3 regions of the Micromonospora sp. NPDC047762 genome follow, and region 2 is predicted to be linked to each of the others. Evidence: riboswitches for the same ligand, from Rfam matches in the RefSeq annotation. Region 2 holds a riboswitch; each other region holds the start of a gene.
What was found. A riboswitch is a leader RNA that binds a small molecule or an ion and turns the genes downstream of it on or off. The one in region 2 is predicted to bind cobalamin.
Positions count from the first base shown of each region.

Region 1: linked by a shared signal. The riboswitch ahead of ACGF3C_RS31180 (prenyltransferase/squalene oxidase repeat-containing protein) and the one ahead of ACGF3C_RS28990 (acyl-CoA thioesterase) in region 2 are both predicted to bind cobalamin.
Region 3: linked by a shared signal. The riboswitch ahead of metE (5-methyltetrahydropteroyltriglutamate--homocysteine S-methyltransferase) and the one ahead of ACGF3C_RS28990 (acyl-CoA thioesterase) in region 2 are both predicted to bind cobalamin.

Region 1 is NZ_JBIDCQ010000013.1:165,010-170,553, reverse strand. It holds gene ACGF3C_RS31200 (prenyltransferase/squalene oxidase repeat-containing protein) at 1-1,266, shown strand, start outside; gene ACGF3C_RS31195 (hypothetical protein) at 1,254-1,607, opposite strand; gene ACGF3C_RS31190 (superoxide dismutase) at 1,682-1,942, opposite strand; gene ACGF3C_RS31185 (superoxide dismutase) at 1,949-2,563, opposite strand; cobalamin riboswitch at 2,743-2,906, shown strand; gene ACGF3C_RS31180 (prenyltransferase/squalene oxidase repeat-containing protein) at 2,993-4,042, shown strand; gene ACGF3C_RS31175 (hypothetical protein) at 4,072-4,524, shown strand; gene ACGF3C_RS31170 (LysE family translocator) at 4,760-5,386, opposite strand; gene ACGF3C_RS31165 (acyl-CoA thioesterase) at 5,390-5,544, opposite strand, start outside.
Region 2 is NZ_JBIDCQ010000011.1:144,175-163,636, reverse strand. It holds gene ACGF3C_RS29055 (BTAD domain-containing putative transcriptional regulator) at 99-938, shown strand; gene ACGF3C_RS29050 (BTAD domain-containing putative transcriptional regulator) at 997-3,834, opposite strand; gene ACGF3C_RS29045 (TetR/AcrR family transcriptional regulator) at 3,995-4,603, opposite strand; gene ACGF3C_RS29040 (aldo/keto reductase) at 4,718-5,728, shown strand; gene ACGF3C_RS29035 (response regulator transcription factor) at 5,756-7,336, opposite strand; gene ACGF3C_RS29030 (hypothetical protein) at 7,535-7,795, shown strand; gene ACGF3C_RS29025 (cupin domain-containing protein) at 7,809-8,942, shown strand; gene ACGF3C_RS29020 (PepSY-associated TM helix domain-containing protein) at 8,990-10,465, opposite strand; gene ACGF3C_RS29015 (cytochrome c oxidase assembly protein) at 10,602-12,725, opposite strand; gene ACGF3C_RS29010 (copper resistance protein CopC) at 12,782-13,342, opposite strand; gene ACGF3C_RS29005 (Dyp-type peroxidase) at 13,339-14,547, opposite strand; gene ACGF3C_RS29000 (copper chaperone PCu(A)C) at 14,571-15,173, opposite strand; gene ACGF3C_RS28995 (copper resistance protein CopC) at 15,239-17,353, opposite strand; cobalamin riboswitch at 17,475-17,692, shown strand; gene ACGF3C_RS28990 (acyl-CoA thioesterase) at 17,888-18,334, shown strand; gene ACGF3C_RS28985 (hypothetical protein) at 18,617-18,826, shown strand; partial or broken gene ACGF3C_RS28980 (IS5/IS1182 family transposase) at 18,783-18,887, opposite strand; gene ACGF3C_RS28975 (helix-turn-helix domain-containing protein) at 19,105-19,462, shown strand, end outside.
Region 3 is NZ_JBIDCQ010000013.1:158,547-163,931, reverse strand. It holds gene metE (5-methyltetrahydropteroyltriglutamate--homocysteine S-methyltransferase) at 1-2,040, opposite strand, end outside; cobalamin riboswitch at 2,157-2,370, opposite strand; partial or broken gene ACGF3C_RS31155 (copper resistance protein CopC) at 2,659-3,015, shown strand; gene ACGF3C_RS31150 (DJ-1/PfpI family protein) at 3,285-3,941, opposite strand; gene ACGF3C_RS31145 (cation transporter) at 4,173-4,865, opposite strand; gene ACGF3C_RS31140 (metalloregulator ArsR/SmtB family transcription factor) at 4,865-5,194, opposite strand.

The DNA.
Region 1 (5,544 bases), on a different contig from region 2:
CGCACCCTGCAGGCCGCAGACGGAAGCTACGCCAGCGGCGGGCTGTCGAACGAATGGGCGTTCAGCGCGTTCGCCCCCGCCGGTGTCGCGGCCGTGGACGTCTACCCCTCCGGCGACACGACCAAGAACGCCCGCACCGTCTACCGCAACCACCTCTCCGCCGCGTCCTGGCCGAGCACCTCCCCCGTCGTCACCGACTACGAGCGCGGCGTCCTGAACGCCTACGCGGCCGGCATCGACCCCGCCCGGGTCTCCCCCGCCCGCAACCTGATCGCCGACACCATCGCCTACTGGCAGACCGGCTCGGCCGGCTACTACGGCCCGCCGGCCAACGTCAACGGCACCGTCTTCGCCACCCTCGCCCTGGCCGGCGCGAAGACCCAGACCGGTGCCGCCCGCGTACCGCAGGCGCTGCTCAACCTGTCGGTCACCCGGATCCGCAACAACCAGCACAACGACGGCGGCTGGACCTTCAGCCAGGCCGAGGGCAACCCCACCCAACTCGCCGCCGCCAGTGACATCGACATGACCGGCGCCGCCATGGCCGCCCTCTGCGTCGCCGGGGTGCCCAACACCGACACCGACATCGTCCAGGCGAAGAACTTCCTCAAGGGCAAGCTCGTCAACGCCTCCGGCGCCTTCACCTCGATGTTCGGCGTCAACACCGACTCCAACGCCTGGGCGGTCTCCGGGCTGAACGCCTGTGGCATCCCAAGCCAGGGCACCGACTTCACCACCACCGCCGGTAAGACCCCGATCGACTTCCTGCGCGCTCAGCAGCTGACCGGCGGCGGGTTCAAGTACCTGCCCACCAACACCACTCCGTCGGCGTACGCCTCGATCGACGCGGTGCGGGCCCTGGCCGGCGCGGGCTACACCGCCGTTCCCCCGACCCCGGTCACCGCCGGGGCGCCCACCTGGGTCGCGGCGAGCGGATTCACCGCCGGCACCGCCAGCCGACTCGCCGTGATCATCGACAACGGCAGCGGCACCATCAAGCCCTGCGCGGTCACTCTGACGCCGACCGCCGCCACCACCACCCTCGGCGCCGTGCTGGACGCCGCCATCGGGTCCGCCACCCCCAGCGGCTGTGTCACCGCCCGCATCCCCACCAGCGGCACCGGCACCATCACCTCGATCAACGGCCTGGCCAACAGCGGCTCCTCCACCTGGAAGGTGTCCAGGGACGGCGGCACCCTGGCCACCGCGACCCGCGGCACGACCGTGACCGTCGGCGACACCCTCTACCTGCGCTACGGCGCCTGACCGTCCAGTAATGGTGCGACCAGCGGCGGTCCGATCGCCGCCGCTGGTCGCCGCCCTCCGCTGGGGTTGCACGGACCGCCCGGCTGCGGCACGTCGACGCATCGGCAGCGACCTGGTTCTCCCGCCGACGCGCTGGTGCCTGACTCGACGCCGACATGGCCCTCAAGGCGAGCGAGCCTACGGCGGGCATCGCGGAGTTGTTGGCGAAGTTGGTGCGCCTGGGCTTCGCTCGCGCCGAGCTGGCGACGGGCGGCATCGAGCCGTTCGAAGTCGGCTACGGCGAGCACGGCCACCTGCCGCCCGTCCATCGTCAGGATGCGGTGCTCGATCTTGCGGCGCATCAGGTTCCTCCGATGTGGGCGGTGGTGCTGTGGTTGTCCGCTGGGTTCCGCCTCGGGCGGAACCCAGCGGACGGTCATGCCGGTGGGGACTGGGCGGTGTCGGCCAGGAGCAGGGACAGCTCCCGGACCAGATCGTCCATCGACTGGCCGCTCTGTGCCTTGACCAGGCCAAGCGCGAGGTCGGCCAGTAGGTAGAAGCCGAGGGTACGGGCCTGCTCGGAGCTGAACGCCGACATCAACTCCTCGGCGCCGGCGAGGTCACCGCGGTGTTTGGCCGCGATGACCCCGGCGGCGCGTTGGACAATCTCTGCGGCCTCAGGGGTATAGCCGCTCACGCCGGGTCAGATCTTCGGGGTCGCGGCGCGGGCGGCGTCGAAACGGGCGGTGACGTCGGTCCAGTTGACCAGGTTCCACAGCCGGTCCACGTAGTCCGGACGCACGTTGCGGTACTGCAGGTAGTAGGCGTGCTCCCAAGCGTCGAACACCAGGATCGGGGTGGAGCCCTGCCCGACGTTGCCGTGGTGGTCGTAGACCTGCTCCACGATCAACCGCTGGCTCAGCGGCTCCCACGCGAGAACACCCCAGCCGGAGCCCTGCACGCCCTTCGTCGCCGCCGACAGTTGGCCGGCGAAGCCGTCGAAGGAGCCGAGGTGCTCGTCGATCGCCGCGGCCAACTCGCCTTCGGGGCGGTCACCGCCGTCCGGGGACAGGTTGTTCCAGAAGATCGAGTGCAGGACGTGCCCGGACAGGTTGAACGCGAACGTCTTCTCCAGACCGACAAGCGTCGCGTAGTCGCCCTTGTCGCGAGCCTCGGCGAGCCGGTCGAGGCCGTCGTTGGCGCCCTTGACGTACGCGGCGTGGTGCTTGTCGTGGTGCAACTCCAGGATCTCCCCGGACATCGCGGGTTCGAGTGCGCCGTAGTCGTAGGGCAGGTCGGGCAGGTTGTACACGGCCATGGGGTACGTCCTCTCAATGCTGCCAAGCTATGGTTGTTGCCATTATCTTGCAACAAGCGTCCACGTGTCGTCAGGGGACGTAATTTGATCGTCGGCACAACGGACCACGATGCTGCACCGCCGGCGACGGCGGGCCACTGAACCACGGGCCGGGATCGAGTGCCGTCGGATCGTCGACATTGACGGTGACCACCACGGGCGGTGAGACTGGGCGCCACAACTTCATACCTGTGCGCTGATGGGGGAAGTCCGGTCGAAATCCGGCGCTGGCCCGCAACGGTAGGCGGCGACGAACGTGCAAACGCCGCGAGCCCGAGTACCCGTCCGTGCACGTGTTGCGCATCCCCAACCCGTCGTGGCCCACGGGTCGGAGCCGCCCGACAGCGTCGGGCTGTCTCGGACCAACGGAGCCCGGAAAGGCGCCGTCTCATGGTCAACCGCCCCCTCCGGCACCGCGCCCGCGTCCTCGCGACCGCCGCGCTCGCCGCCCTCACGCTGGCGCTGACGGTCACACCGTCGGCCGCGTCAGCATCGCCGCCCACCCTCAACAGGGTCGATGCCGCCGCCGGCTGGCTCGCCCGCCAGTCCGTCGACGGTGAACGCTTCGAGGTCGTCTTCGACGGCGTCGCCTACCCCGACCAGGGCCTCACCCTCGACGCGGTGTTCGCCTTCGCTGCGGCGAAGGTGGCGGACACGACCGCGGCCAATGCGGTGTCGTGGCTCGCCCAACCCGCTGTGCTCACCGGCTACATCGGCGACGGCACTGAGGCGTACGCGGGCGCGACCGCGAAGCTCTCCCTCGGCGCCCAGGTCCGCGGCCTCGACCCGGCGGCGTTCGGCGGGGTCGATCTGCTCACCCGCCTCGGCGGTCTGCTGACTCCGTCAGGTCGATACTCCGACCGTTCAGCGTTCGGCGACTACAGCAACACGTTCACCCAGTCGTTCGCGGTGTTGGCGTCGGACCGCGCTGGCGGCGCACCACCGGCCGCGGTGACGTTCCTGGCCGCGAGCCGGTGCGCCGACGGTGGCTTCCCACTGCTGTTCGGGCAGGCGACGTGTGTCAGCGACGTCGACGCGACAGCGATCGCGGTCCAGGCTCTGCTCGCGGCGGACCGGCCGCTCGTCGCGGCCTCGGCTGCACAGTGGCTGGTCTCCGTGCAGGGCGGTGACGGCTCATTCTCCGCCAACGGCGTGCCCAACGCGAACAGCACCGGCCTCGCCGCCCAGGCACTGGCCGTCGCCGGGCGACCGCTGCCGTGGCTGCGCGCCCGCCAGTTCCTCATCGGCCTCCAGGTGGCCTGCACCGGGCCTTCCACCGAGCGCGGCGCCATCGCGTACACCTCGGGTGGCTTCGACGCGACCACCGCGGTGCGTGCCACCGCTCAGGCCGTCCCCGGCCTTGCCGGCACCGGGTACGCGACCCTGTCGGCCAGCGGCGCCCAGCCCGCCGCTCCCGTCCTGGCGTGTGCACCGTGGTGACCGCGCAGCGGGCGACGATTCGGCGACGGATGGCGCTGCTGCTCGCGGCTGCCGTCGCCAGCGTCGGCCTGATCGTCATTGACCCGGTTCCGCGCGCCGCACACGCAGCGGCGTGCGCGCCGGGCGCGGGCGTCACGGTGGTCGTCGACCTCACCGCGTTCGGCCTCGGCGTGCAGACCGGTTGCCGGCTCGGAGACCCGCCGACCGGCTTGGCCGCGTTGCAGGGCGCGGGCTTCACCGTGACGGGCACCCAACGCTGGGGGCTTGCTTTCGTCTGCCGCATCAACGGCTATCCCACACCCGCCTCCGAACCATGCGTCAACACTCCCCCGGCCAGCGCGTACTGGTCGTACTGGCACGCTGTGCCCGGCGGCACCTGGTCCTACAGCACGCTCGGCGCCAGCAGCTACAACCCCGCGCAGGGCACCGTCGAAGGATGGCGTTTCGGCTCCGGGCAGGCTCCGTCGATCTCCCCGCCCTAACATGCGCCGGGGGTGGTGCCGGCACCGGAGTCCCGAACGACCGAGCTGCGCAACGGCACCGCCCCCGACGCACCAGCAGCCCTCGGCGGCACCACATCAGTCGTCCGGTGGCGTTAATCCGGGGCGGTTGAAGTACGCGGATCCGTCGACCACCCACACCTGCCCGTTGCGCACCGCGGGCCGGTCCGCCCACCCAGGTTGCCCGGCCACCAGCCATCAACCCGGCGAGGCGACGCTACGAGCCGAGCGCCAGTCGTACGCCGAGCGCGACGAACGCCACCGCGCAGATCCGGTTGATCCGCCGCGACCAACGGCCGTCCGTCATCCGGCCGGCGGCCCGGCCGGCGATCACGCCCAGAGCGATGTCGACGGTCAGCTGCACCGCGACGAAGATCGCGCCGAGGAGCACCAGTTGCGCGGTGGCGCTGCCCGCTGCCGGGTCGACGAACTGGGGCAGGAACGCCACGCTGAACAGGATCATCTTCGGGTTGAGCAGGTTGGTCACCAAGCCGCGCAGGAAGGCCCGCCCAGCGCGACCACTCTGCTCCGGCTCGCCGGCGACCGGGGCGCCGACGGCGCGTAGCGCCCGCAGGCCTAGAACGACCAGGTACGCCGCGCCGGCCCAGCGGATCACCGTGAACAGCACCGGCGAGGCGGAGATGACCGCGGCGAGACCGCCGACGACCGCGGCCACGTGCACGGCCTCCCCGGCGGCGACACCGAACGCGGCCACCACCGCGGCGCGGGTGCCGTAGCGGCCGGCGGTGGCCAGCACGAACATCATGTCCGGACCGGGCGTAACCATGAGGACGACGATCGCAGCCAGGTAGCCGGCCAGCGTCGCAACGGACAGTCCGAGCACGGCTCAGACCTCCTCGGCGCCGTCGAGCAACGCCCTCCGCAGCGCCAGCCGGTGCTCCCGGCGGATCTCCGCCTCCCGGTACCGACGCCGGTCCCCGTCGGTCTCCGGCAGCAGCGGCGGCACCGTACGAGGCTGACCCTCGTCGTCGATGGCGACCA
Region 2 (19,462 bases):
AATCGGGCGTGCCGTGCCTCGTCGCCGGGGCGCGGTTCCCCGGCCGCCGGTAGGGAGGAGACCTCGATGACGAGTCCTGGTGCGGGCGGTGCGGTGCCGTGACGCGGGTACGGTTTCACGCCCTCGGCCCGCTTCACGCCGAGGTCGGCAGAGAGTGGCTCGACCTCGGGCCCGTCCGGCAACAGGCGGTCTTCGCGATCCTGCTGTTCAACGCGGACCGTGTGGTCACACCGGCGTCGATCCTGCAGGGCGTCTGGGGCGGCCAGATCCCGGCGACCGGCGCCAAGCTGATCCCGCCGTACATCTATCGCCTGCGACGCGCGCTTCAGGCGGCGTGCGGAGGCCCCGACGACCCTACGATCGACAGTTCCCGGATCGGCTACCGGCTGCGTCTCGGTTCGGCCCGCACCGACGTCGCGGACTTCGACGAGGCGATGGAACGGGCCGCCGTGGCCGAGGCGTCCGGCGACCTCGCCGGGGCGGCGGCGCTACTGGCCGAGGCCGAGCAGAGTTGGGCGGGCGAACCATTGGCGGGCCTGACCGGCCCGTACGTGGAGAGCCGTCGACAGCACCTGCTCGAACGCCGCATAGTCTGCCTGGAACACCGGCTGGAACTGCACCTGCGGCTGGGCGACTGCCGCCGGGCGATCCCCGCGCTCACCGCGTTGCAGACGGAGTATCCGCTGCGGGAACGGCTGGCGATCATGCTGATGACCGCCCTGTACCAGACCGGCAGGCAGGGCGAGGCGATGGATGTGTTCGGGGCCTTCCGTACCCGCCTGGCCACCGAGTTGGGCGTCGAGCCGACCCCGGCGTTGTTCGCCGCGTACACCTCGATGTTGCGGGGTGACCTGGGCCCGGCCGTCGGGGCCGGGCCGTTTTCCCGAAGGACCCGCCCGGGGTCCACGGCCACCCGCACCTGTCGGCCGAGGCGCTGACCACGCGCTGGGGCGTGGGGCCGGTCGACACCGTCTCCGGCCGCTGTAGCCGGTGGTCTCACTCGGGCGGGGTCACCGGGCGGGAGTGGCCGGGCGCGACGCGTACCAGCAGTTGCCGCACCACGTCGGCGGCGGGGTCGCCCAGGTCGTCGTAGATCCGGATGGCCCGCAGCCATGCCTCGGCAGCGGCCGGAGGGTCCGCCATCGCCTCGCGCGCCTCGCCGAGCCGGACGAGGGTCAGCCCTTCGTGATACCGGTTGGCCGATTCCTGGAAGCGTTGGACGGACTGCTCGTAACAGACCGCAGCTCTGGCCGGGTCACCGAGCCGGTGGTACGCGAAGCCCAGACTGTCCAACGTCGCGGCCTGCCCGACGCGATCGTCGATCGCCTCCTGTTGGGCCAGCGCCTCGGCGCAGTCGACGACGGCCTGCTGGTAGTCACCGATCAGGGCGTGCAGGTAACCCTTGACGTTCAGCGCGCGCGCCTCCGCGTACCGGTTGCCGATGAGCTGCGACACCCGCAGCGCCTCGGCGCTGTGCTTGAGCGCCTCGTCCAACCGGCCGTACTGGGTGCAGTGCTCGGTGTACTGGCGCAGGATCAGCGCCAGGCTGTCCAGGTCCTCAAGCTGTTCGTACAGTTCCAGCGCCCGCTGAACGTGGTGCTCGGCCGCGTGCTGGTCGCCGAGCCGCATGAGCGCGCGGGCGAGCATCCGGCTGGCCTGCGCCTGCGCCCGGACGTCGCCGATCCGCCGCGCTGCCGCGAGTGCCGCCTGCTGGGCTGCGAGCTGTTCCTGGAACATGCCTCTGGGCGCGAGGTACGCGGCCAGAGCCCAGGCGAGCTGGCAGGCGTACCGCTCGAAGCCGGTCTCCGCGGCCTGACGTAACACCCGCAGCAGGACGGGGTGCTCGGCGTGGAACCAGGCCGCCGCGACGACCCGATCGGGCATCGGCACGTGCACGTTCGCCGGCATCGGTGGTTCCAGCTCGATGGGTGTCCAGGTCGGCTGGAGCAGCACCGCGCCGGGGTGCGCGCTGTGCAGGTAGTGGTCGTGCATCCGGCGCGCGGCGACCTGTCGCTCCTCGGCCAGGTCGGATGCCTGGGCCAGTTCGGCGGCGTACGACCGGAGCAGGTCGTGCAGGGCGTACCGCTCGGGTAGGTGCTCGGTCAGCAGGTGCAGCCGGGTCAGCTCCTTCAGTAGCGGGGCGACCGCCGCCCGGGGGCGGCCGAGCAGCGCGGCGGCGGCGTCTCCGGTCAGGTCGGGGCCCGGGTGCAGGCCCAGCAGGCGCAGCAGGCGGGCCGCCTCGGCGCTCAGCGCCCGGTAGGACCAGGAGAAGATCCGGCGGACGTCCCCGTCGGCCAGCTGCTCGAGGCGGGACTCGGACTGGCGGAGTTGGGCCGCGACGGCGTCGATCGGGAAGGTGGACCGGGCGGTCAGCCGGGCTGCCACGATGGACAGGGCGAGCGGGAGGCGTCCTGTCGATTCGATCACCTCGCTGGTCGCCGCCGGTTCCGCCGCCACCCGGACGTCACCGAGTCGGCTGCGGAGCAGCCGCGTCGACTCGGCGGTGCTCAGCACCTCCAGCGTCAACGGTCGGGCGCCCTCGGCCACGGCGAGGCTGCTGAGTTGGTCGCGGCTGGTCACCAGGACCGCACACCGACCCACGCCGGGCAGCAGCGGGCGCACCTGGTCGGCGTCGCGCGAGTTGTCGAGGACGACGAGCATCCGACGCGAGGCGAGCAGGCTGCGGTACAGCCCGGCCCGAGCGTCGACGCTGCTGGGGATACGGCCGACAGGTACGCCGAGCGCCTCCAGGAAGTCGACCAGGGCATCGGCGGGGGATACGGCGTCCGCGTCGTCGTAGCCTCGGAGGTTGACGTACAACTGGCCGTCGGGAAAGCGGTCGGCGGCCCGGTGGGCCCAGTGCAGCGCGAGCGTCGTCTTGCCCACGCCGGCCATGCCGCTGATGGTGACGATGTCCACGGTGGTCTGTTGTGCGGGTCGGGCGCCGAGGGTCGCGTCGAGGAGGTCGAGTTCGGCGCTGCGCCCGACGAAGCCGGGCAGGGCAAGTGGCAGTTGCCGAGGGCGGCCCGGTGCCGCGCGGGTCGACGTGTCGTCGACCGGCCCGGTCGTCGCGGTCCGCTGGCCGAGGCGGTGATGCAGGATGTCGTCGTGCAACCGGGTCAGCTCGGGGCCGGGGTCCATCCCGGTCTCCTCGGCCAGCGCGCGCCTGGCCTGCTGGAAGGCTGCCAGCGCCCCGGCGATGTCGCCGATCTGGTAGAGGCCGGTCATGAGTTGGGACCAGGCCCGTTGCCGCAGTGGGTGACGGTCGAGCAGTGCCCTCAACCGGGGGATCGCCTGGGCGGCCTCGCCGAGCGCGAGCCGCGCTGCGGCGTGGTCCTCCTCGGTCAGCAGACGCCGCTCGGTGATCCGCGCGACCCGGCCGGCGAGGAGCCGGGGCAGCGGCAGCCCGGCGAAGGCCGACCCCCGCCACATGCCCAGCGCGCGGGCCAGCTCCGGCTGCGCCGCCGCCGGGTCGCCTGCGGCCAGCGCTGCCCGTCCGCGCGCCGCCGCCGCGTCGAACCGGTCCACATCCCGCTCGTCCGCTTCGACGCGAAGCAGGTAGCCGCCCGGTGTGGTGAGGATTCGGCGGCGCTCGTCCGCTGCGCAGTCGAGTGCCTGGCGCAGCCCTCGCAGATAGGTGCGCAGGTTCGCGGCGGCCGAGGCGGGCGGCTGGTCGCCCCACACCATCGTCATCAGCTCGTTGGCGGAGATCGCCTCACCCGGGCGTAGCAGCAGAGCGGCCAGCACCAGCTGCTGTTTCGTCGACCCGAGGGGGACCGGCCGGCCGTCCCGCGACGCTGTCAGCGGCCCGAGCAGGTCGAAGTGGAGGGGCATCCTCACCTCAGGTTGCGGTGTCGGCCGGGCGAGACTGACGATCGCTGGAGCATCGAGCAATGACGTTAGCACCGATTGAACATGATCTTCATGTTTGGCCGGGTGGTCGCCTGTGCGGCCCTGCCGGTCCCTGGCCTGTGGTGGCCGGACCGGTTGCCGGTCAGCGCAGTCCGCGGATGAGGTTGTCGACCAGGGTGCGGGCGAAGTCCTCGGTGAGCGGCAGGTCCGCGATGAGAAGCCGGTGGTAGCAGGCCCCCCAGAGCTGGTCGACAACCGATTCGGGGTCGATGTCGGCGCGCAGCTGCCCCCGGGTCATGGCCCGGTTGAGGGTTTCGACGGCAAGAGCCCGGCGGGGGGCGGAGTAGCGCTCGCGGTAGGCGGCGGCCAGTTCCGGGTCGGTCTGCGCCTGCCCGATGAGTTGGCTGATGACCCGTCCGGCGGTGGTGTCGCGCACCAGGTGGACGAAGGCGACGAGTTGGTCGGTCAGGTCGGCCACGATGTCGCCGGAGTCCGGGAACGCCAACGTGGGCGCGACGACCGTGAAGTAGCCGTCCAGGGCGAGCGCGCCCTTGGAGGGCCACCACTTGTAGATCGTCATCCGGCTGGCCCCGGCGAGGGCGGCGACCTTCTCGATGGTGAAGCCGGCCATGCCCTCGGCCAGCAGGAGTTCACCGGCGGCCGTGAGGATCTCCGCTCGTACCTGGTCGGTGGGCCGGCGGCCGCGACCACGGCGTGCTGGCGGCTGGGCATCCGGCGTGAGCTCGGCCACTGGTCCTCCCGGTTATATGGACACGCTGTCTACTTGTTGGTTATATGGACACAGCGTACACAGCGGTCCCTGGACGCCACCAGGCACCGAGGACGACCGAAGGAGACGAGGGACATGATGGGTCTACGACGGCGACGGTTGGGTGCCTCCGGTCCGGAGGTGTCGATCATCGGGCTCGGCGCGATGGGCATGTCCGACCTGTACGGGCCGGCCGACGAGGCGGAGAGCGTCGCGACGCTGCACGCCGCGATCGATGCCGGCGTGAACCTGATCGACACCGCCGACTTCTACGGTTCGGGTCACAACGAGATGCTGATCGGCCGGGTGCTGCGGGAGCGTCGCCGGGACGAGGTGGTGCTCAGCGTGAAGTTCGGCGCACGCCGGACACCCGACGGCGGCTTCCAGGCGGCACCGTACGACGTGTCGGCGGCGGCGGTGAAGGACCGGCTGGCGTACTCGCTGCGACGGTTGGGCACCGATCACATCGACATCTACCGGCCGTCGCGGCTGAACCCGCAGGTACCGGTCGAGGAGACCGTCGGTGCGCTGTTGGAGATGCAGCAGGCCGGCTACATCCGGCACATCGGGCTCTCCGAGGTGGGTGCCGACAGCATCCGTCGGGCCGCGGCGGTGGCACCGATCAGCGACGTCCAGATCGAGTATTCGCTGCTCTCCCGGGGCCCGGAGGCCACCATCCTGCCGGCGCTGCGCGAGCTGGGCATCGGGCTGACCGCCTACGGGGTGCTGTCCCGAGGTCTGCTCAGCGGCCACTGGTCGGCGGAGCGTGAGCTGACCGGCACGGACTTCCGGGCGAACAGCCCACGGTTCCAGGGCGAGAACCTGGCCGCCAACCTCCGCCTGGTGGACGCGCTCGGCCGGGTCGCACAGCGGCTCGGGGTGACCACCGGTCAGGTGGCGATCTCCTGGGTCGCGGCACAGGGCGAAGACATCGTGCCGTTGGTCGGGGCGCGGCGGCGGGACCGGCTGACCGAGTCGCTGGCCGCTGTCGACGTGGTGCTCGACCAGGACGCGGTGGACGAGATCGAGCGGGCCGTCCCGGCCGGCGCAGCCTCCGGCCAGCGGTACGCGACCGCCATGATGGGCCTGCTCGACAGCGAGAAGTGACGGCGGGGGAGCCGGCTCATCGGCTGGTTATCGTCCGGCGCGTTCCCAGGCCCGCGCCAACTGCATCCGATTGCGAATGCCCAGCTTGTGGTAAATAGAGCGAAGTTGGGTGTCCACGGTGTGGAAGGAGACGAAGAGGATCCTGGCCGCCTCCTTCTTCGTGGCACCGGTGGCGAGCATCTCGGCGACCCGCTCCTCCGCGGGGGTGAGCGCGTCGATGCCCCGGCTCGGCAGCTCGTCCATCGAGGGCCGGTGCCGCGGGGTGGCGGCGAGGGCGGCGCAGCGCTGGTCCGCGATCGCCTGGTCGCCTGGGGCACCGATCCGGGCGTACAGGGCAGCCGCCTCCTGCGCGGCATCGCCCGCTTCTCCGGACCGCGTCCGAGGGCAGTTCGCGAGGTCCAGCAACGCGTCGGCCAGCGCCGGCCGGGCGGCGGTGGTGCGCAGTTGGTCGACCGCCGACCGGAGCGCGCCGGCGTCACCGTCGCGCAACCCTCGGCTCTGGTCGGCCAGCGCTCGCCACAGCGGCACCGGCGTACGGGTGGACACCAGCTCCACCAGTTCGGTGACGCGACCCGCGGCCTGGGTATCGCCGGCGGCCATCGCCGCGCGTACCAGGCGGGGGCCGAAATGCGGCACGGGCAGGAGCGGCCGGACCGACCGGTGCAGGTCGGTGACGACCCTGTTGAGCAGGCCCGCCGGAGTGCTGAGGGTGGCATCGCGCACCGCCACACAGAACGCAAATGTCCACATCGTACGGTCGGGCCACCGGTCCTCGGCCAGGCAGGCGCGGAGGATGGCGCGGGCGTCGTCGTGTTCGCCACGGCGGTAGCGGACCTCGCCGATCACCGCGACCAACAGGGCACGCACCTCCCTGCTGAGGTTCGTCGAACCGGAGCTGAGCGTCGTGACGGCCAGCGCAGCCGCCTCGGGTAGCTCTCCCACGGCCACCATGCGCAGGCAGTCCAGCGCGGTCAGCCCGGTGAGTGAGACGTCGGTCGCCTCGGGCGGCTGACAGGTCGCGGCCTGCGCGTCCTGATGCCGACCCAGACCGAGCTGCACGAGGATGCGTTCCGCGCGGATGGACGCGGCGTCGGCGCGTGCCGCCCAGGAGTCCGGGTCGAGGGCCGCCAGCACGGCCTGGGCGCCCGGCAGATCGCCGTGCGCGAGTGAGCGGGCGGCCCGGCCGAGGGCGAGATGGCGAGCGGACGCCTGATCACCCGACGCGGCGTGCGCGGTACCCGCGTCGCGCAGCAGGGCATCGGTGTCCGGATGTCCCGTGCGGGCCGCGATCGTGGCGACCAGGGCGAGCACCGTGCTGCGGCTGGGGGCGTCCAGTCGGAGGTGCAACGCCTCCCGCAGACCGGCGAGGGCGATGGCCGGCTGCTCCAGTGCCACGATCTGCGCCAGGCGCCCGAGCAGGAGGGCGCGGTGGCGCTCGCCGCTGCGACTCGTGGCGATCTCCGCCGCCAGGACGTGCAGCGCCTCCATCCCGCGCCCGCCCAGCCGGAGCTGGTCCGCCGTGGCGAACAGCCGGTGCCGTCGTTGTTCGGCGTCGGTGGCGATGTCGTCGACCGGAAGCGTCCCGGCGTTGAAGGGTGATTCGGACAATGGCGTTCTCCCCGGTTGTTACCAGGCGCGTCGAAAGGCCGTCCTGCGACCGAGCCTAGCCATGGCGTCAGGCAGGGGCGACCAGATCGACGAACCAGCTCGATTGGGTGGAATGGCCGGCGCCGTCCGGGATCTGACTGGCGGCAATGGCGCGATCACGTGATGCGTCGGACAGTGTTCGGCGCCAATCATCGAGTCATGGCCCAGCTCACCGAACTTCCCGGTCTGCGTCGGCTCCGGGTCGTACTGCTGATGTTCGTCCTCTACGCCGGCACCGGGGCGGGTGGTCACGCTCCGGCGTGGACCCGTCTGGTGCTGATGGCGACCGCCGCGGCGATTCCGGTCGCGATCACGGTCCAGTACGGCTGGCCCGGACTTCGTGCCCTGCCGGGGGTCGCGTCCCGGCTACGGCTGCGGGGCGGATCCCTTCCCGCACCCAATCCGATCCAACCCGACTGAGGAGACAGCGATCATGGCGAACAGCGATCCCCAGCCGCGGCGCGGCGATCAGGGTGCCGCGCCCCTTGCCGGCCGTAACGTCGAGCTTGAGCGGCAGAATCCTGATCTGGTGGTGCCGCCGACGACCGACAGCCGGTTGGTGCCCAACCTCAAGTTCTCCTTTTCGCAGGCGCACACCCGGGTGGAGAAGGGCGGCTGGACCCGGGAGGTCACCAGCCGCGACCTCCCGATCGCCACGCAGTTGGCTGGTGTCCAGTTCGGCTTGGAGCCGGGCGGATACCGGGAGATCCACTGGCACCAGCAGTCGGAGTGGGCGTACATGATCAGCGGCAGTTGCCGGATCAGCGCCGTCGACCACGAGGGACGCAACTTCATCGAGGACGTGAAGGCCGGCGATCTGTGGTTCTTTCCGCAGGGCGTACCGCACAACATCCAGGCGCTGGAGGACGGCGCACAGTTCCTGCTGGTCTTCAACGACGGGGCGTTCTCGGAGAACAACACGTTCCTGCTCAGCGACTTCTTCGCACACACCCCTCGGCACGTCCTGGCGAAGAACTTCGGTTGGACGCTGGAACAGATGGAGAACCTGCCCGAGCGGGAGAAGTACATCTTCCAAGGTGATGTCCCGCCGCCCCTGCAACAGGACCGGGTGGTCAGCCCGACCGGTGACATCCCCCGGAGCTTCAAGCACCGGATGCTCGCGCAGACCCCGCAGCGGTTCCGCGGGGGTACCGTCCGGATCACCGACTCGACGAACTTCGCCGCCTCCGTGACCACCGCCGCGGCACTGGTGGAGGTCGAGCCGGGAGGGATGCGCGAGTTGCACTGGCATCCCACCACCGACGAGTGGCAGTACTACATCTCCGGCACCGGACGGATGGGCGTCTTCGCCTCGCAGGCCGCCGCCCGGACGTTCGACTTCCAGGCCGGCGACGTGGGTTACGTTCCCTTCGCGTACGGCCACTACATCGAGAACACCGGCGACGAGCCACTGGTGTTCCTGGAGATGTTCCGCCATCCCCGGTTCGAGGACATCTCGGTGATGCAGTGGATGGCGAACACGCCCCACGAGATCATCGCGGACACGATCAACGTGCAGAAGTCGATGGTGGACAGCCTGCCGAACACCAAACAGGTTGTGATCTGAGCGAACCGTCCGGCCGTCCGTCCGAGGACGGACGGCCGGACGGTGAATCAGCTCCCCGCGGGTGCCGGGGAGGTGGGAGCCGCGGCAGGTCGTCGGCGTCGAGACACCGCACCCACCACCACGTCGATGAGAAGGAAGGCGAGCACTGTGAGCCCGAACAGGGGCAGCGCCCAGCCGATCGCCACCGTCACCGGTACGCCGATCAGCAGCGCCCAGAGCGGCAGGCCGCGTACGCCGCCGCGCGCCGGTGGGGTGCCGGCGATCGCACGGCGGTCGGCGCGGGTGGGCCGGCGTTGCCACCACATGCGGTAGCCCCAGAAGATGACGCAGAGCAGGCCGAGGGCGAGCGCGGCGAGCAGGATCTGGTTGACCAGGCCGAAGAGGATCCCCATGTGGGCCTGGATGCCGAGGCCGCTCAGTTTGGCCAGCAGGGGCCAGTCGGCGAAGTCGCTGCGGGCGGTGACCGTGTCGGAGGCCGGGTCGACGGCGATGCGGTCCTTCTTGACCGGCCAGGTGTTGTCGACCTGCGTGACGGTCCAGGCGGAGCCCGGCTCCGGCGCGGGACTGATCTCAACCGGACCGGAGAGGCCCGCGCCGCGAGCGACGGTCAGGACCCGATCGAAGGCCGCCGACTCGACGATCCCGCCCGCCCCGGCGGCACCGTGCTCGTGACCGCCGCCGGTCTCGGCAGGGGCGGTGGGGCCGGCGGTGAGACTGGTGGAGATCTCCGGAGTGCGGGCACTGAGCGCGTCGAGACCGGCGGCGAAGTTCGCGCCGGCGTATCGGGACCAGGTCAGGCCGGTGACGGAGAGGAAGAGGAGACCGACGGTGAGCCAGATGCCGGTGGTGGCGTGCCACCCTCGGGTGCGGCGGACACCCTTACCCGTGGACAGGTCCGGCACGAACAGGTGCCGGGCGGCGGCCCGGGCGACGCCACGTCGCCGCCACCAGAGGACGACCCCACCGAGCGCTATCACCCACAGCCAACTCGCAGCCAGCTCGGAGTAGTGCTCGCCCACCGTTCCCAGGTGCAGGTGGCGGTGCAGGTCGTCCAGCCAGGTGGTGATCGGCGTGGACCCGAACCAGGTGGTGAGCTGCCCCTGGGACTCACCGGTGTACGGGTTGATGTAGACGGTGTGCTGGTTCTCGCCGAGCTCGGGCAGGGAGAACACCACAGTGGTGGTCTGGTCGCCGGCGCCGGGTTGCACTGTGGTGATGCTGCCGTCCGGGTGCGCGTTGCGCGCGGCCCCGATCTGCTCGGCCAGCGGCAGTTGCCGGTCACCCACCTGGGCGACCTTCAGCTGGTCGCCGTAGAGGATCGTGTCGAGTTGCGGGGTGACGGTGTAGGCCAGGCCGGTCAGTGCGGCGACCACCAGGAACGGGGCGACGAGGATGCCGGCGTAGAAGTGCAGCCGCAGCAGCAGCGCGCCGAACGGCGACGTGCGCCGGGCGGCTCGGGCCGGTTTCTCGGCGGTGGTGGCGGGCTCCGGCTGCGGGGTGCCGGACAATTCAGTCAGAGACATGGTGATCCGATCGGAAGAGTCGGGAAGCACGAAGGTGTTTCCCGTACTGGTCTGGTCGCCCGGTGAGGTGTCGCATCGGCCCTGACTGGTAGTCGGGGGGAAGACGCCGGCGGTTCCCGAAGATCGGTCCTCGATGTCAGGGCTGGTCCGGCCGGGCCGTGCGGCGCGGATCGATGTCGGGACGTCCGGCCGCGGCGAGAAACGCGTTGTAGCGGGCGAGGTCGTCCTCCGCGCCGGTGGCGTCGGCCCGGTCGGCGGCCCGGTCGAGGCGGCCCTGTTCACGCTGGTCGGCGCGAATCCACTGACGAATCAGGACGATCATGACGACGACGGCGGGCAGCTCGCCGAACGCCCAGGCGATGCCGGCGCCGAGCTGCTGATCGGAGAGCAGCGACGACGCCCAGGTGGGGTGCACAGCGAGGTACCAGTCGGGGGCGATGACGGTGGTCGTCTGCATGAGGACCAGGCCGAAGAAGCCGTGCGCCATCATCGACGCCAGGTGGATGACCACCAGCACGGGATGGGGGAGGCGTCGACGGCCCGGGTCGACCCCGATGAGCACCCAGAACAACAGGTAGCCCGCGACCACGAAGTGGGTGAGCATCGCGAGGTGACCGAGGTGGGAGCGCATCAGCACGCCGAGCAGGTCGCTGAAGTACAGGCCGAACAGGCTGGCGGTGTAGACGCCCAGCGCGACGAGCGGATGGGTGAGCAGCCTCGTGGGCCGGCTGTGCACCGCGATCAGCAACCACTCCCGGGCACCGCGCACCCCCGGGTCGGCCGGTCGACGCAGGGTGCGGAGGGCGAGGGTGACCGGTGCGCCGCCGACCAGCAGGATCGGCACCAGCATCGACAACACCATGTGCTGGGCCATGTGCGCGCTGAACAACACGTACGCGTAGCGGGCGACACCGAGGTTGGTGGCCGCCGCCAACAGGAGCAACCCACCCAGCCAACTCGCCGTCCGGGCGAGCGGCCAGTGGTGCCCGGCGATGTGCATCCGGCGTACTCCGGCCAGGTACCCGCCGATGCCGAGAGCACAGAGGGTCAGGAAGAACATGTCCGGCAGCGGTTGCCCGAGCAGATGTCCCGCAGTGGGTGCGGTGGGCATCGGGAAGCCGAGCAGCTCGGTGATCGGGTCGGCGTCGGTGCCCGCCTCGGCGACCGGGGTGGGGCTGCGGGAGAGCGCCACCGCCAGCCCCACGGTGGCGGCGAACACGATCAGCTCACCGGCGGCCAGCCGGCCGAACGCCCGTCGCCGTCCGGCACGCAACGCCGGCAGCGTGCGGGAGCGGTGAATCGCGCCGAGCGCGCCGAGGATCAGCAGGGCGACGAGCTTGCCGAGCACCAACCAGCCGTAGCGGGAGTGCCAGAGCTGGTCGACCGAGCCGAGGCGAACCGCGGCGTTGGCCGCCCCGCTGACCGACACGGCGACGAAACAGCCCAGGGCGAGGCGACTGTACCGAGCGGCGGCGTCGGCCAGCAGCCGACTGCGCCGTACCACCAGCAGGGCGATGAGGGCGCCGACCCACACCGCGGCGGCGAGGATGTGCAGGGCCAGGCTGCTGACGGCGATCTGGTGGTTGCCGGCCCCGGCGGAGTGCCCGGTGAAGGCCGGGGGAAGCACCGCCACCAGGGCCAGTACCGCGACGGTCGCGGCGAGGCCACGGGACACCCCGATTCGGGCCAGCAGTGCCACTGCCAGGGCCAGTCCGGCCTGCAGCATGAGGGACTGGCCCTGCGAGATGGTGGTGGCGAAACTGACGACGGTCGCGGGCCCGAGCGTCGTCAGTGGTTGGCCGAGCAGGTCCGAGGCGGTCAGCGCCAGCAGAGACAGCGCCGTCACCGACCAACCGAACGCGGCGACACCGGCCCGCCGCAGCAGCAGGTAGCCGTGCGGCGAGACGCTGGGTCCGTCGCCCGGCAGCAGGAACGCGGAGGTCACCAGCATGCCGACGGTGACGGTGGCCAGACCGTCGGACAGCAGCCGGAGAACTGGTAGCGCCTGGGTCGTGATCGGCCCCGCGTCGGGGAGACCCGGAATCGCGGCCGTGAACGCACCCCCGACCCGGAGTCCGAGCACCAACAGGATGGCCCCCGAGGCGACGGCGACGACGGTTACCAACCAGCCGGACCCCGTGGAACCCTTGTCTCGGGCGGCGGACAGGACTGGACCGGTCGGGGTCAATGAGGCGGTGGCGGCGGTGCGGACACCGCTCGGATCGTCGCCGACGAACTGCCGTGGTTCTGTGTGGGACATCTGTCGACCTTGCTGATGAGGTGATGAGGCGCGCCGACCGCACGGGGCGGGTCGGATCAGCGTCGGGCTGCCCGTCGCCACAGCAGCCCAGCCGCCACCAGGACGAGGAGAACCAGCGCGGCAGCCGCAGTGAGGACACCGGCGCTCGGACCGCCGCCGGACGCCGCCGCCGCGGCGGCGGCGGGCGCTGACGCGCTGACGGCGACAACTGGCGCGGCGCTGGACGAGGGATCGGCCACCATGAACGGGTACGACCCCTGAACCGGGTGCCCGTCGACGGAGACGACCCGGTAGGCGACCGTGTATGTCCCGTTCGGCAGGGTGTCGGTCACCTGGATGGTGCTCTTCGCACCGGTGACGACCGGTTCGCCGGTGGGAAGCTTCCGCTTGGCGGCGTCGGTGAGCACGATGGTGGTGAACGCGGGGTCGAGTCGCTGCATGAATTCGAGCGTGACCTCGGTCGGTGCGCTCGGCAGTGTCGCGTCCCGAGCTGGCGTGGCCGTTCGGAGCGAGTTGTGCGCCCAGGCCGGGCTGGCCGGGATGAGCACCGCCACGAGGACGGCGAGCACCGCCGCGCTGAGTCGGACGGCTGCGGGACGGGACGGCGGCACGCTCATCCGAGCACCTGCTCGCCGATCCAACCGCCGGGACGACATCCGGGCGGGATGGCGAAGACAGCGGAGCCGATCGGCGTGGTCCACTCGTTGAGCAGGTCCCGGTCGGCCAGCCGGCGCTGGATGGGCAGGAACTGCCTTCCGATGTCGGCCTGGTACGAGGCGAAGATCAAGCCGCTGTCCGCGTGGCCCTCCGCCGTCGGCACCCCGTCGTAGTTGTAGGGCCGGCGCAGAATCCTCAACCGGTCGTCGGTGACGTGGGCGCGGGTCATGTGCGAGAAGTCGGGGATGACGGTGAGGCCGTCGGCGTTGGTGGCAGCGAAGTCGGGTTCGTCGTGTTCGGCGGTCCCGGTGAGCGGGGCGCCGGTGTCGAGCCGTCGTCCGACGGCGAGTTCGCGGTCGGTCCGGCCGAGCAGGTCCCAGGTTTCCATGTTCATGCTGATCCGCCGGAGCACCAGTGTGGTGCTGTCGCGCAGCCACGCCGGGCCCTCCGCGACCCAGAGCGCGGTGTCCATGGGCGCGCCGGGTTTGGGGTTGGCGGTGCCGTCGAGCTGACCGAACAGGTTGCGTTGGGTGTGTCCGCCCGGCTCGACACCGGGGCTGCGCCGGAAGCCCTGCTGGACCCACCGCACTGTCGCGAACGGGCGGCTGTCCTTGACCAGGACCCGCTGGGCGTGGGCGACGGAGATCGCGTCGTCCGCGCAGATCTGCAGCAGCAGGTCACCGCCGGACCAGGCCGGCTGAAGTCGGTCGATGCGGAACGACGGCAGTTCGGTGACCGATGCCGGCCGGCGGTCGTCGACGCCGGCCGCCCGGTAGAGGCCAGGCCCGAAGCCGAAGGTCACTGTCAACCGTGCCGGCAGCAGCCCGAGTTCGGCCTCGGTGTCGGCCAACGCGGGTCGGCCCTGGGTGAGCCGGGCAGCGTCGTCGGTGAGCAACCGCAACATCCGGCCCAGCGCGGCCCGGTCGGTGCCGGCCCGCAGGGTGAGCGCCACGAACGACGCGTGCGCCTGCGGTTCGGTGGACACCCCTGCCTGCCGGGCGCCATGGAACGGCTCGACCAGGCCGCCGACGCTCGCCACCGGCGTGGTGTCGGCGGCGGCCGGTGGTTGCCCGCCGCCGGTACGGGTCGTGGCGATGGCGGCACCGCCGGCCAGGGCCCCTCCGGCAGCCAGGGCACCGCCGGTGAGCAGGCCGCGCCTGCTCACCGGCCGGACGGGTGGCGTCTGCGTCACGATGACGGGCTCATGCTCATCTCCGGCGTGGCGCTCACGCCGGGCATGGGCTGACCGTGCCCGGGGGCGTAGCTCTCCTGCGCGCCGGTGAACGGCTTGGCCACGGCGCTGAACTGCTGGGTCCTGCCGTCGGCGAAGGTCAGCGTGAAGGCCAACTCGTCGCCGGCCTGAACGGGCTTGGTGAGGTTCATCAGCATGAGGTGGTCGCCGCCCGGCTCCAGCGCGTGCGTGCTCTTGGCCTTGATCACGATGCCACCCTGCTTGGCCTGCATGACCATCTTGCCGTCCTTCATGGTCATCTCGTGCAGCTCCATCGGTGACAGGGGGTTCGTGGCACCGGTCACCGTGACATCGCTGTCGCCGTCGTTGACCAGGGTCCCGAAGGCCGCTGTCATGCCCTTGTCGGCCGCCTTCACCCACGGGTCACGAATGCCGAGCACACCAGCGTCCGGGTTGGCCGGGGCCGACGCGGACGGGCCCGCCTGCGCGGTCGACGGAGAGTCGGACGACCCGCACCCGGCGGCGCCCACCGCCAGGATCGCGGCGGCGAGGATCGCGGCCGAGCGGCGGCGTGAAACGTTCGGGCTGGTGGCGCGCATGTGTTCTTCCTCCGATGGTTGCTGCTGGGAGGTTGGTCGGCCGCAGCAGGGAGAAAGTTCCGGGCTCAGGGAACGTTGATCGTGAACTCCCCGGTGTGCACCTTGCCGGCGACCTGGAAGTCGAAGAAGGCCCGGTACCGGCCTGAACTCGGCGCGGTCAGCCAGAACTTCACAGTCCCGTCGACCAGCTCCGGCTCGGGGTGCACGTGCACGTAGCCGAGGTCACCCTCGCGAACCACCACCAGGTGCCCGTACGCGGCAAGGTATCGCTCCAGCTGCGCGGGCGTTGCCGTGTCGGCGCTGGCGACCTGGAAGTGGATCGGCGCCGTCACACCCACCGTCGGGGTGCCGGTCATCGACACCGTGTACGGACCAGCCGTCGCCCGCGCCTGTGCCGGCGGCAGCGCGGTCGGGGTGTGCGCGCCGGGCACTGTGTGGTCGACGCCCAGCACGAGCGGCAGCGGCGTGCCGTTGGCAGTGGTGACGGAGAAGTCGGCGTAGACGCGGTAGCCGCCGGGTCGGGCCAGCGTCATGGGGACGCTCCAGGTGCCGTCGGGTGCCATCGTCGGGTGCAGGTGCTGGTAGCCGGTCAGGTCACGGCCCACGACGATCATGTGCAACGGCTTGTCGTGGACGACCGCGAAGCGGGTCGCCGGCTGCCGGTCGGTGCCGACGATGCGGAAGCGGTAGTCGGCGCGTACCCCGGCGGGTTGGGTTCGTTCCAGCGGTTGCAGCGTGTACCCGCCGGCGCTGACGGTCGTCCCGGTGGCCAGCGTCTCGCCCGTTCCGCCATCACCCCGGTGGGTGTGCGGTCCGGTGCCCGCCGGGTGTTGGTGTCCGTCGGCCGCGGACCCGGCCGGGCCGGAGGCGGGCGGACCGCCCGCCGGTTGCCGGGCGTTGTTGGCGGCCGGGCCCTCGTTGCCGCTGATGCGCGCCAATCCGAAGCCGCCGAGCAGGGCCAGCACCAGGGTACCGACGAACAGTGCCAGGCTGGTGTTGCTCAGCCGGGATCCGGGCGTCGCCGTGGCGAGATCCGGGTCGGGCGATGTCCCGGAGTCGACGGGCGGTCGACTGTCCGTCGTGGCGGGGGCTTTCGCGTCCTCACCGGTCGGAGTTGGATCGACAGCGACGCCCGTCCGAGCCACGACGACGGCGGTGTCCTTGCGCGCGGCCGGCACGGCGTTGGGTCGCCGCTTACCGTCCGGGGTCTGCGTACCGCTGCCGGTCGCCGCGACGCTCCTGTCTGCGTCGGTCCTGCCACCGGCCGCTCTGCCGCCGCCGGTCCTGGCAACGGCGGGCTTGCCACCGGCGCCCTTGGCACCGGTGGCCTTGGCGCTGGCGATCCTGGTGCCGGCGGTCCTGGTCCCGGGACGGGTGCCGGCGCCGCGTCGAGCGGATGTCGCCGACGCGGTACGGCCCCGGCCGGTGGCTCTGCCGGTGGGGGTCGTCCGCCGACGCCAGACGACGAATCCGGCCGCCGCGGCCGCCACGGCGACCACCGCCAGGCCGACCCACGCGACCGCTCCGGGGCCGCTCTCGTCAGTCGATCCGGTCGGCGCAGCCGCTGCCGCGGACGGCGCAGCCGCCGTCTCGGCCGCGACTGTCGGCACCGCCGACGCCTGCCCGGACGACCCGTGCTGCTCGGCGGTGGCCAACAGCGCCGGATCTGGCTGGGTCGACGACGGGCTCCACCCCTTGGGCGCCGCCGTCACCGGCCCGTCGTAGCGGAAGGTCAAGGTGCCGCGCACGGGGTCGCCGTCCGAGGCGACCGACAGGTAGCTCACCGAGTACTGACCCTTGGCCGGCAGGTGCGCGACCGCCACCGTCGCGGGGAACCCGGTCGTGTACTCGCGTGGCTCGAACTGGCCGTTGACCAGGAAGTACTCGCGCACCGGCTTGTCCAACGGCTTCGGCTCCCCGTACGACCAGCCATTGTCGACCCGGATGCCACCCGGCGCGGTGATCGTGAAGAACGCGTTGGCAGCGGCCTTCTCGGTGAAGAACAGCTGCACCGACGTCAACGGCTCGCGCACAGTGGCGCCACCCGCCGGCGTGGACATCGCGAGGGTCCCGTGAGCTACGGCGGGCTGGGCGGACGCGAGGAGAGCGACCGCCGAGGCGAGGAGGAGCGCGAGGAGGCCCGAGACCACCCGCCCAGGAATCTGAGGGTGACGACGCATCTGAATATCCTCACTGGGCGGAGACTTTTTACAAGAGGTGACGAACTTTTTCCTCACATGGCTAAAGCCGAACACCTCCCGGGTGGTCGGCCGGGCTGAGGGGCCGTCGCCCCTGGCCAGCTATGCTCCCGGTGGCGCTGGTTCGCCCGGTCGTGAGCTGGCCGGGCGTCGTAAGAGGGAACCCGGTGGGAATCCGGGGCTGCCCCGCAGCGGTGAGTGGGAACGACCGCCGTCATCAGCACTGGGCCAGTGGCCTGGGAAGCGACGGCCAGTAGGGGACCGGCGTGGAGCCGGTCGGGCCCGCGAGTCCGAAGACCTGCCCGCGCCGCGTACACGACCGTGTGCGCTGCCGTCGGCCTCGCGGGTGGGCTGAGCGGGTGACGTGCCGGGGCGGCGTGCGCCGGTGTGTCCTCGTCAGCGTGTGCCCGTGTTCCGGCGGTGTGGTTTCCCGAGGGACGGACTACCGCTGTGCACGACACCACCACGATCGCCGGCCGAGCGCCGTCGGCGTCGCACCTGACCCTGTCGCAGATCATGGACCAGCACCACACCAACCTGATGGGTACGGTCCACGGCGGCCGGATCCTCAACCTCATCGACTCGGTGGCCGGGGTGGTCGCCGCCCGGCACTCGGATGGGCCGGCGGTCACCGCCGCGATCGACGAGACCGCGTTCCTGCGCGCGGTGCGGGTCGGCGACGTCGTGCACGTCGACGCCCGGATCACCTGGGCCGGCCGCAGCTCGATGGAGGTCGCCGTCAAGGTGACCGCCGACCGGTGGGACCGGGCGGTGCCGCCCACCGACGTGGCCACCGCCCACCTGGTCATGGTCGCCATCGACGACGACGGCCAGCCTCGTACGGTGCCGCCGCTGCTACCGGAGACCGACGGTGACCGGCGGCGGTACCGGGAAGCGGAGATCCGCCGCGAGCACCGTTTGGCGCTGCGGCGCGCGCTGCTCGACGGTGCCGAAGACGACTGACCCGTGCGCGGTGCGCCCGTCGCGGCGACGTCGCGGTCCGAGGAACCTGCCCCGCCGTCGATCTGGTCGGATAGCGTCCACGTGAAGTCTCCAGGGCTCGCTGGCCGAGTACGCCGCCGTGGACGCCCGGCTGCTGGCCCGCAAGCCGAACGCACTCTCGATGCGGGAGGCCGCCGTGTTGCCCTTGGCGGCGGTCACCTCTTGGGAGGGGCTGGTCGACCGGGCCGGAGTCCGCGCCGGGCAGAAGGTCCTGTGCACGGCGGTGTCGGCGCTGTGGGATACGTGGGCGTGCAGCTTGCCCAGGCGCGCGGCGCCGAGGCATACGCCACGGGTGGGCCGACGAGCATGCGGGTGATCGAGAGCCTGGGCGCCGTGCCGATCGACTACACCACGAGCAAGGTTGAGGAATACGTCGAAAGGCACACCGGCGGCGAGGGGTTCGACATGGTCGTCGCCACCGGTCGCGGCGGCGGGTGCGTTCGGCGCGGATGAGGTCGGCCAGGTGGTTCATAGTGCGGCTGGACAGCGCGACCGCAGACGGGTAAGACAGCACAGCGAGGCTCCCGGTTGGGGCATCGGACCTTGGTCGACTGCTGTCTTACCGGGAGCCTCGTCCTATGTCGACACACGCTGCCTGCCACCCATCGCGACCAGGCCCATCACGATGAAAAGCCCTCAATGCCTGACCCGCGCCATATCCTCGCAACGCCGCTATATCGACGCCAAGCTATCGTGATCTGACCCCTGCAGCGACAGTGCGAAGGTGAGTCATGGACGTAGTCAGCACCAGCGAGGTCCCGGTTGAAGACGGGTTCGCCTTTTGGCGCGAGGTAAACTCGAAGCTCTGGGTGCCCTACGATTTACGCTGTGAATCGCAGCGGGAGCTCGGATTTCGGGCTCAGGTCGGAATTAGCGAGTTCGGTCCCGTGCAGGCGACATTAATGACCACGATGCCGCACTCGGTCCACCGCACTCCCAAGCTCATTCGGCAGGCCGATCCCGAGGTGTTCAAGCTGGGTTGCCTTGTGCGTGGTGGCGGCATGATCACGCAAGACGGCCAGCGCACAGATTTCGGCGTGGGGGACCTGATACTGTATGACACCTCCCGGCCCTACCTGGCCGAATTCA
Region 3 (5,385 bases), on a different contig from region 2:
GCGGCGGTATCCGATCGCGGCGAGGTCGTCGAGGACCTCCATCTTCGAACGGGACGCCTCGATGCTGGTGACGTCGGCGTCGAGAGCGTCGATGGCGGTGATGACCTCGCCGAACTCCGAGTAGCACAGATGGGTGTGGATCTGGGTGCCGTCGGCGACGCCGGAGGTCGCCAGACGGAACGCGCCGACCGCCCAGTCCAGGTAGGCATTCCGGTCGGCCTTGCGCAACGGCAGCGTCTCGCGCAGGGCCGGCTCGTCGACCTGGATCACCCGGATGCCCGCGGCTTCGAGGTCGCGGCACTCGTCGCGCAAGGCGAGCGCGACCTGATCGGCGGTGTCGCCGAGCGGCTGGTCGGCGCGGACGAACGACCAGGCCAGGATCGTCACCGGACCGGTGAGCATCCCCTTGACCGGCTTGTCGGTCAACGACTGGGCGTAGGTGGACCAACCGACGGTCATGGGTGCCTTGCGGGTGACATCGCCGTAGATGATCGGCGGGCGTACGCAGCGGGAGCCGTAGGACTGCACCCAGCCGTGCTCGGTGGCGGCGAACCCGCTCAACTGCTCGCCGAAGTACTGGACCATGTCGTTGCGTTCCGGCTCGCCGTGCACCAGCACGTCGAGACCCAACCTCTCCTGAAGACGGATGACCCGCTCGACCTCAGCTCGCATCCGCTGTTGGTAACCCGTCTCGTCGAGTCGCCCAGCCCGGTACGCGGCGCGGGCCTTGCGCAGCTCGTCGGTCTGTGGGAACGAGCCAATCGTGGTCGTTGGCAGCGCCGGCAGACTCAGCCTCGCCTGCTGCGCGGCAGCGCGTTGCGGGTAGGCGCCGCGCTGCCGGTCCACCCCGCGCAGCGCGGCGAGGCGCCCTCGCACACCGTCGTCATGCCATCCCGGCGGGGCCGACGCAAGCGGCGCGGGCAGGGTCGTGGTGCCGTTGCGCAGCGCCCGACCCAGCAGGACGACCTCGTCGACCTTCTGCCGGGCGAAGGCCAACCGGTGGCGCAGGTCCGGATCGAGCGCGGTGTCGACGGACAGGTCCACCGGCACGTGCAGCAGCGAGCACGATGTGGACACCGCGACGTGGTCGGCGAGCCCGGTCACCGCCGCGCCGGCGCTGATCGCCGCTCGCACGTCGGTGCGCCAGACGTTGCGGCCGTCGACAAGCCCGGCGACGATCGTCTTGCCACGCAACTGCCCCGCGCCAGCGAGCCGCTGCAGGTTGCCGGGCCCGGCGACCAGGTCCAGGCCGATCGCCTCGACGGGCGTGTCCAGCAGAGCGGGCAGTGCGCCACCGAGCTCCCCGAAGTAGGTGGCGACGAAGATCCTCGGCCGCTGCTGCACGGCGCCCAACCGGGTGTACGCGTCGCGGAGCGCGGCGATCTCAGCCTCGCTGCGGTCGCTCACGTAGGCGGGCTCGTCCAGCTGCACCCACCGCACTCCGGCGTCGGCGAGCGTCCCCAGGATGTCGGCGTACACGTCGATGAGGTCCGCCAACCGGTCAAACGGTTGCCCGCCCCCGTCGGCGGGCTTGGACAGCAGTAGGAACGTGGCCGGTCCGACCAGCACCGGGCGGCTCTCGATGCCGAGGTCACGGGCTTCGCGGTACTCGCGCAACGCCTTCGCGGGGTTCGCCGCGAAGACGGTGTCGGCGCCGACCTCCGGCACCAGATAGTGGTAGTTCGTGTCGAACCACTTGGTGAGCTCCAGTGCCGGCTCGGCGTCGACGCCGCGGGCCATCGCGAAGTAGGTGTTCAGCTCGGACAGGCCGAGGCGGGTGAAGCGTTGCGGGATGGCGCCGACGGCCACGGCGGTGTCGAGCACGTGGTCGTAGTAGGAGAACGTGTTGGACGGAATCGCGTCCAGACCTGCGTCGCGCAGCGCCCGCCAGACCTCACCCCGTAGCGCGGTGCCGGTGGTCTCCAACTCCTCCGCGTCGATGTGACCCGCCCAGTAGGCCTCCACGGCCTTCTTCAACTCACGGTTGCCGCCGATGCGCGGATAACCGAGCACGGTGCTCTGACCGAATGCGGTGTTCATGGGGGTCCTTCCCTCGAAGCGGCCGAGGACTCGCGCCACAGCAGGGAAGGAAGGGGTACGGATGCGTACCGGCTTCCGCCCCGGCCGTCCCGAGAGACCATCGGCGGCGCACACCGGCTGGCATGCGCGGCGCTGGCAGGTCTTCGGACTCGCGGGCGTGACCTGTTCGGTCGCCTACTGGCCGTCGCTTCCCAGACCTCGCGGCCCAGTGCTTGATGACGGCGGTCGTTCCCACTCACCGCTGCGGGGCAGTCCCGGTCTCGCACCGGGTTCCCTCTTACGACGCCACGACCATTCAGGCCACGGCGAACCAACACCGTTGTCCATCCTAGGGCTCCGTACGCGATTTGGGCTTGGCATGTCCGCCCTGCGGGACCAACGACGTCGCGGCGCGCCTCCACCTCATGCCAGGGCGAACCCTCTGAGCCCCTCGATGCGACCGAGACCCGCGTCCACCCGGACACGAACGCTCGTTGAGGACTCCGCCCCGCCTCGACGACGGCACAGCCTTTCACATGTGTGACACAGGGCTGGAACCGCAGCGTATCCAACTTTTGCTACCTGAGGAAAAAGATCGCGACCTTTTGCGAAAAGCCTCACCGCGGTGAGGATATTCAGATGCGTCGTCTCCCTCAGTCTCCTGGCCGCATGGTCTCGGGCCTGCTCGCGCTCGTCCTCGCCTCGGCGGTCACACTGCTCGCGTCCGCTCCGCCGGCCGCGGCTCACGGGACCCTCGCCATGTCCACACCGGTGGCCGGCGCCACTGTGAACGAGCCGTTGACGACGGTGCGGCTGTACTTCACCGAGAAGGACGCCGCCAACGCGTACTTCACCATCACCGCCCCGGGCGGCAGCCGGGTCGACAACGGCTGGACGTACGGGGAGCCCAAGCCGCTGGACAAGCCGGTACGGGAGTACTTCCTGGTCAACGGCCAGTTCGAGCCTCGCGAGTACACGACGGGTTTCCCGGCGGTGGTGGCCCTCGCGCATCTGCCCGCCAAAGGTCAGTACTCGGTGAGCTACCTGTCGGTCGCCGTCCCACTGGCAGACCGTCATCTGCGAGGCCCGCACCCGCACCGCGACCGGCCCGAGCGGCGAGTCCGCCGAGGTGACCGACAACGTGATCGTCCTGCGCCGCCGCTGACGGAACCGGCGGCAGCGAAGCGGGCATCAAACGCGGCCGAGACACCGCAACCCAGACAGACCACTAGCGGTGACGCCGGCGCTCGGCCCACGTCAATGCCTCACCGGGTCCAGACCGTGCCCCGTGCCTGGTATTCAAGGGCCTCTTCGACCTGGACAGCGACGTCCGCGTTGAGCTCGCGCGCGACGAGGTGCAGCGCCAGATCCAAGCCGGACGTGATGCCGGCGGCGGTGACCAGGTCGCCGTCGTCGACGACGCGCGCGTTCTTGACAACGCCACCGCGCGCGGCCAACTCTTTCTTGGCAACCGTGTGAGTGGTGCAGGGACGGCCGGTGACCAGTCCGGCCGCGGCAAGAATGATCGCGCCGGTGCAGAGTGACGAGATGGTGAGACCCGGGCGGCGTGCCGTCGCGAGCGCCTTCGGGAGCGCCCCATTGTTGATCTCCGCCCAGATGCCGGGCTCTCCGGGACGACCGCCACCGGGTACGACGATCAGATCCGCCTCCTCGGGCCGCCAGCCGCGGTCGATCGTCACGCGAGTGCCGAATGCGGCGGTGATGACGCGAGGCCTGCCGAGCACCATGTAGCCGGTGTCGATCTTTCTGCTGCTGTACCACCCGGCCAGCGAGAACACTTCCTGCGGCGCGATGAAGTCCTGCTCCTCAACGCCGTCGAACATGACAATGCGTACCCGCAGAGGCCCTTTCGCATCGCGCGGGGTGGCCGCAGTCGCCTGCCCGCCGATCAGCGTGCCCACGCTCGCGGCGGCACCGCCCGTCAACACTGCCCGTCGTCTCACCAGCAACCCCTCTGATAACCGTCAATATCTGAATAGTCGGGGGCGGAGGAGGGAAAGTTCCTGACGTTGTTGGCACCAGGCCAGCCTCCGTGATCGCCGGCGGGGGCCGTCGTCAATCACCACCAGGCGTTGCTCTTTCCGGGCCTTCATCCAGCGCTGCGCCGGGGCGCGCCCGCCCCAGTCGTCACGTTAGGTGCAGCAGCCGTCGGCGCAGCCGGGTGCAGTGGAGTCGTCTACCACTGTGGTGGGGGTGCAGCAGGTGTCGCCGCGCCAGGCTTCGCGGCCTTCCTTGATCGCGACGGCGGCGATGGTCAGCGCGGCGGCTGGGTCGGCCCACCACCAGCCGAACAGCGAGTTGACGGCCAACCCGAGGAGCACAACGGCGGACAGGTAGGTGCACAGCAGGGTCTGTTTCGAGTCGGCGACCGCGGAGGCGGAGCCGAGTTCGCGGCCGGCGCGGCGTTGCGCGGCGGACAGGATCGGCATGACCGCCAGCGATACGGCCGCGAGGAGCAGGCCAATCGTGGAGTGCTCGGGGCGGTCGGTGCCGAGCAGCGCGCGCACGGACTCGATGCCGACGTAGCCGGCGAGGGCGAAGAACGAGATCGCGATGATGCGCAGCGCGGTGCGTTCACGGCGTTCATGGTTCGGGCCGGAGAACTGCCACGCCACCGCGGCGGCGGAGGCGACCTCGATGATCGAGTCGAGGCCGAAGCCGATCAGCGCGGTCGACGATGCGATCGTCCCGGCACTGATCGCCACGGCCGCTTCGATGAGGTTGTAGGTGATGGTCGCGGCCACGAACAGCCGCACCCGGCGGATCAGCACCGCCCGTCGAGACGGCGGCGGAGCCGCGGTCAGCGAGATGTGCGGCAGGCTCATCAGCAGCAGCCCTCGGCCTCGGTGCTCGGGCAGGCGGCCGGGTCGACCGCAAGGGCGAGACCGAGGAGATCACCCAGGGCGTGCGCGAGGCGCGCGTCGGCGAGTTCGTAGCGAGAGCGTCGACCCTCGGGTATGGCGACGACCAGGCCGCAGCCTCGCAGACACGCCAGGTGGTTGGACAGGTTCTGCCTGCTCGTGCCCAATAGTTCGGCGAGGTTTGCCGGATAGCCAGGGCCTTCGCGCAGCGCGAGCAGGAGCCGAGCCCGGACCGGGTCGGACAAGGCGTGACCAAAGCGGGCCAGTACCTGCCCATGCGTCAGCGTCTCCACGACCCGACAATACACCAGCTCCTGAATTAATGTGATGCTGAACTATTAGTTCCTCCGCGGCTGCCGACCCGGCATTGCGTCTGGCGCTGGGTCTCAACGGCGTACGGCCCACCTCTCTTTACACCAGCGCCAGCGGACTGCCTGTCCGCCTCGACCACGAGGATTCTTCGTAGGAATGTCGGCGTGTCCAA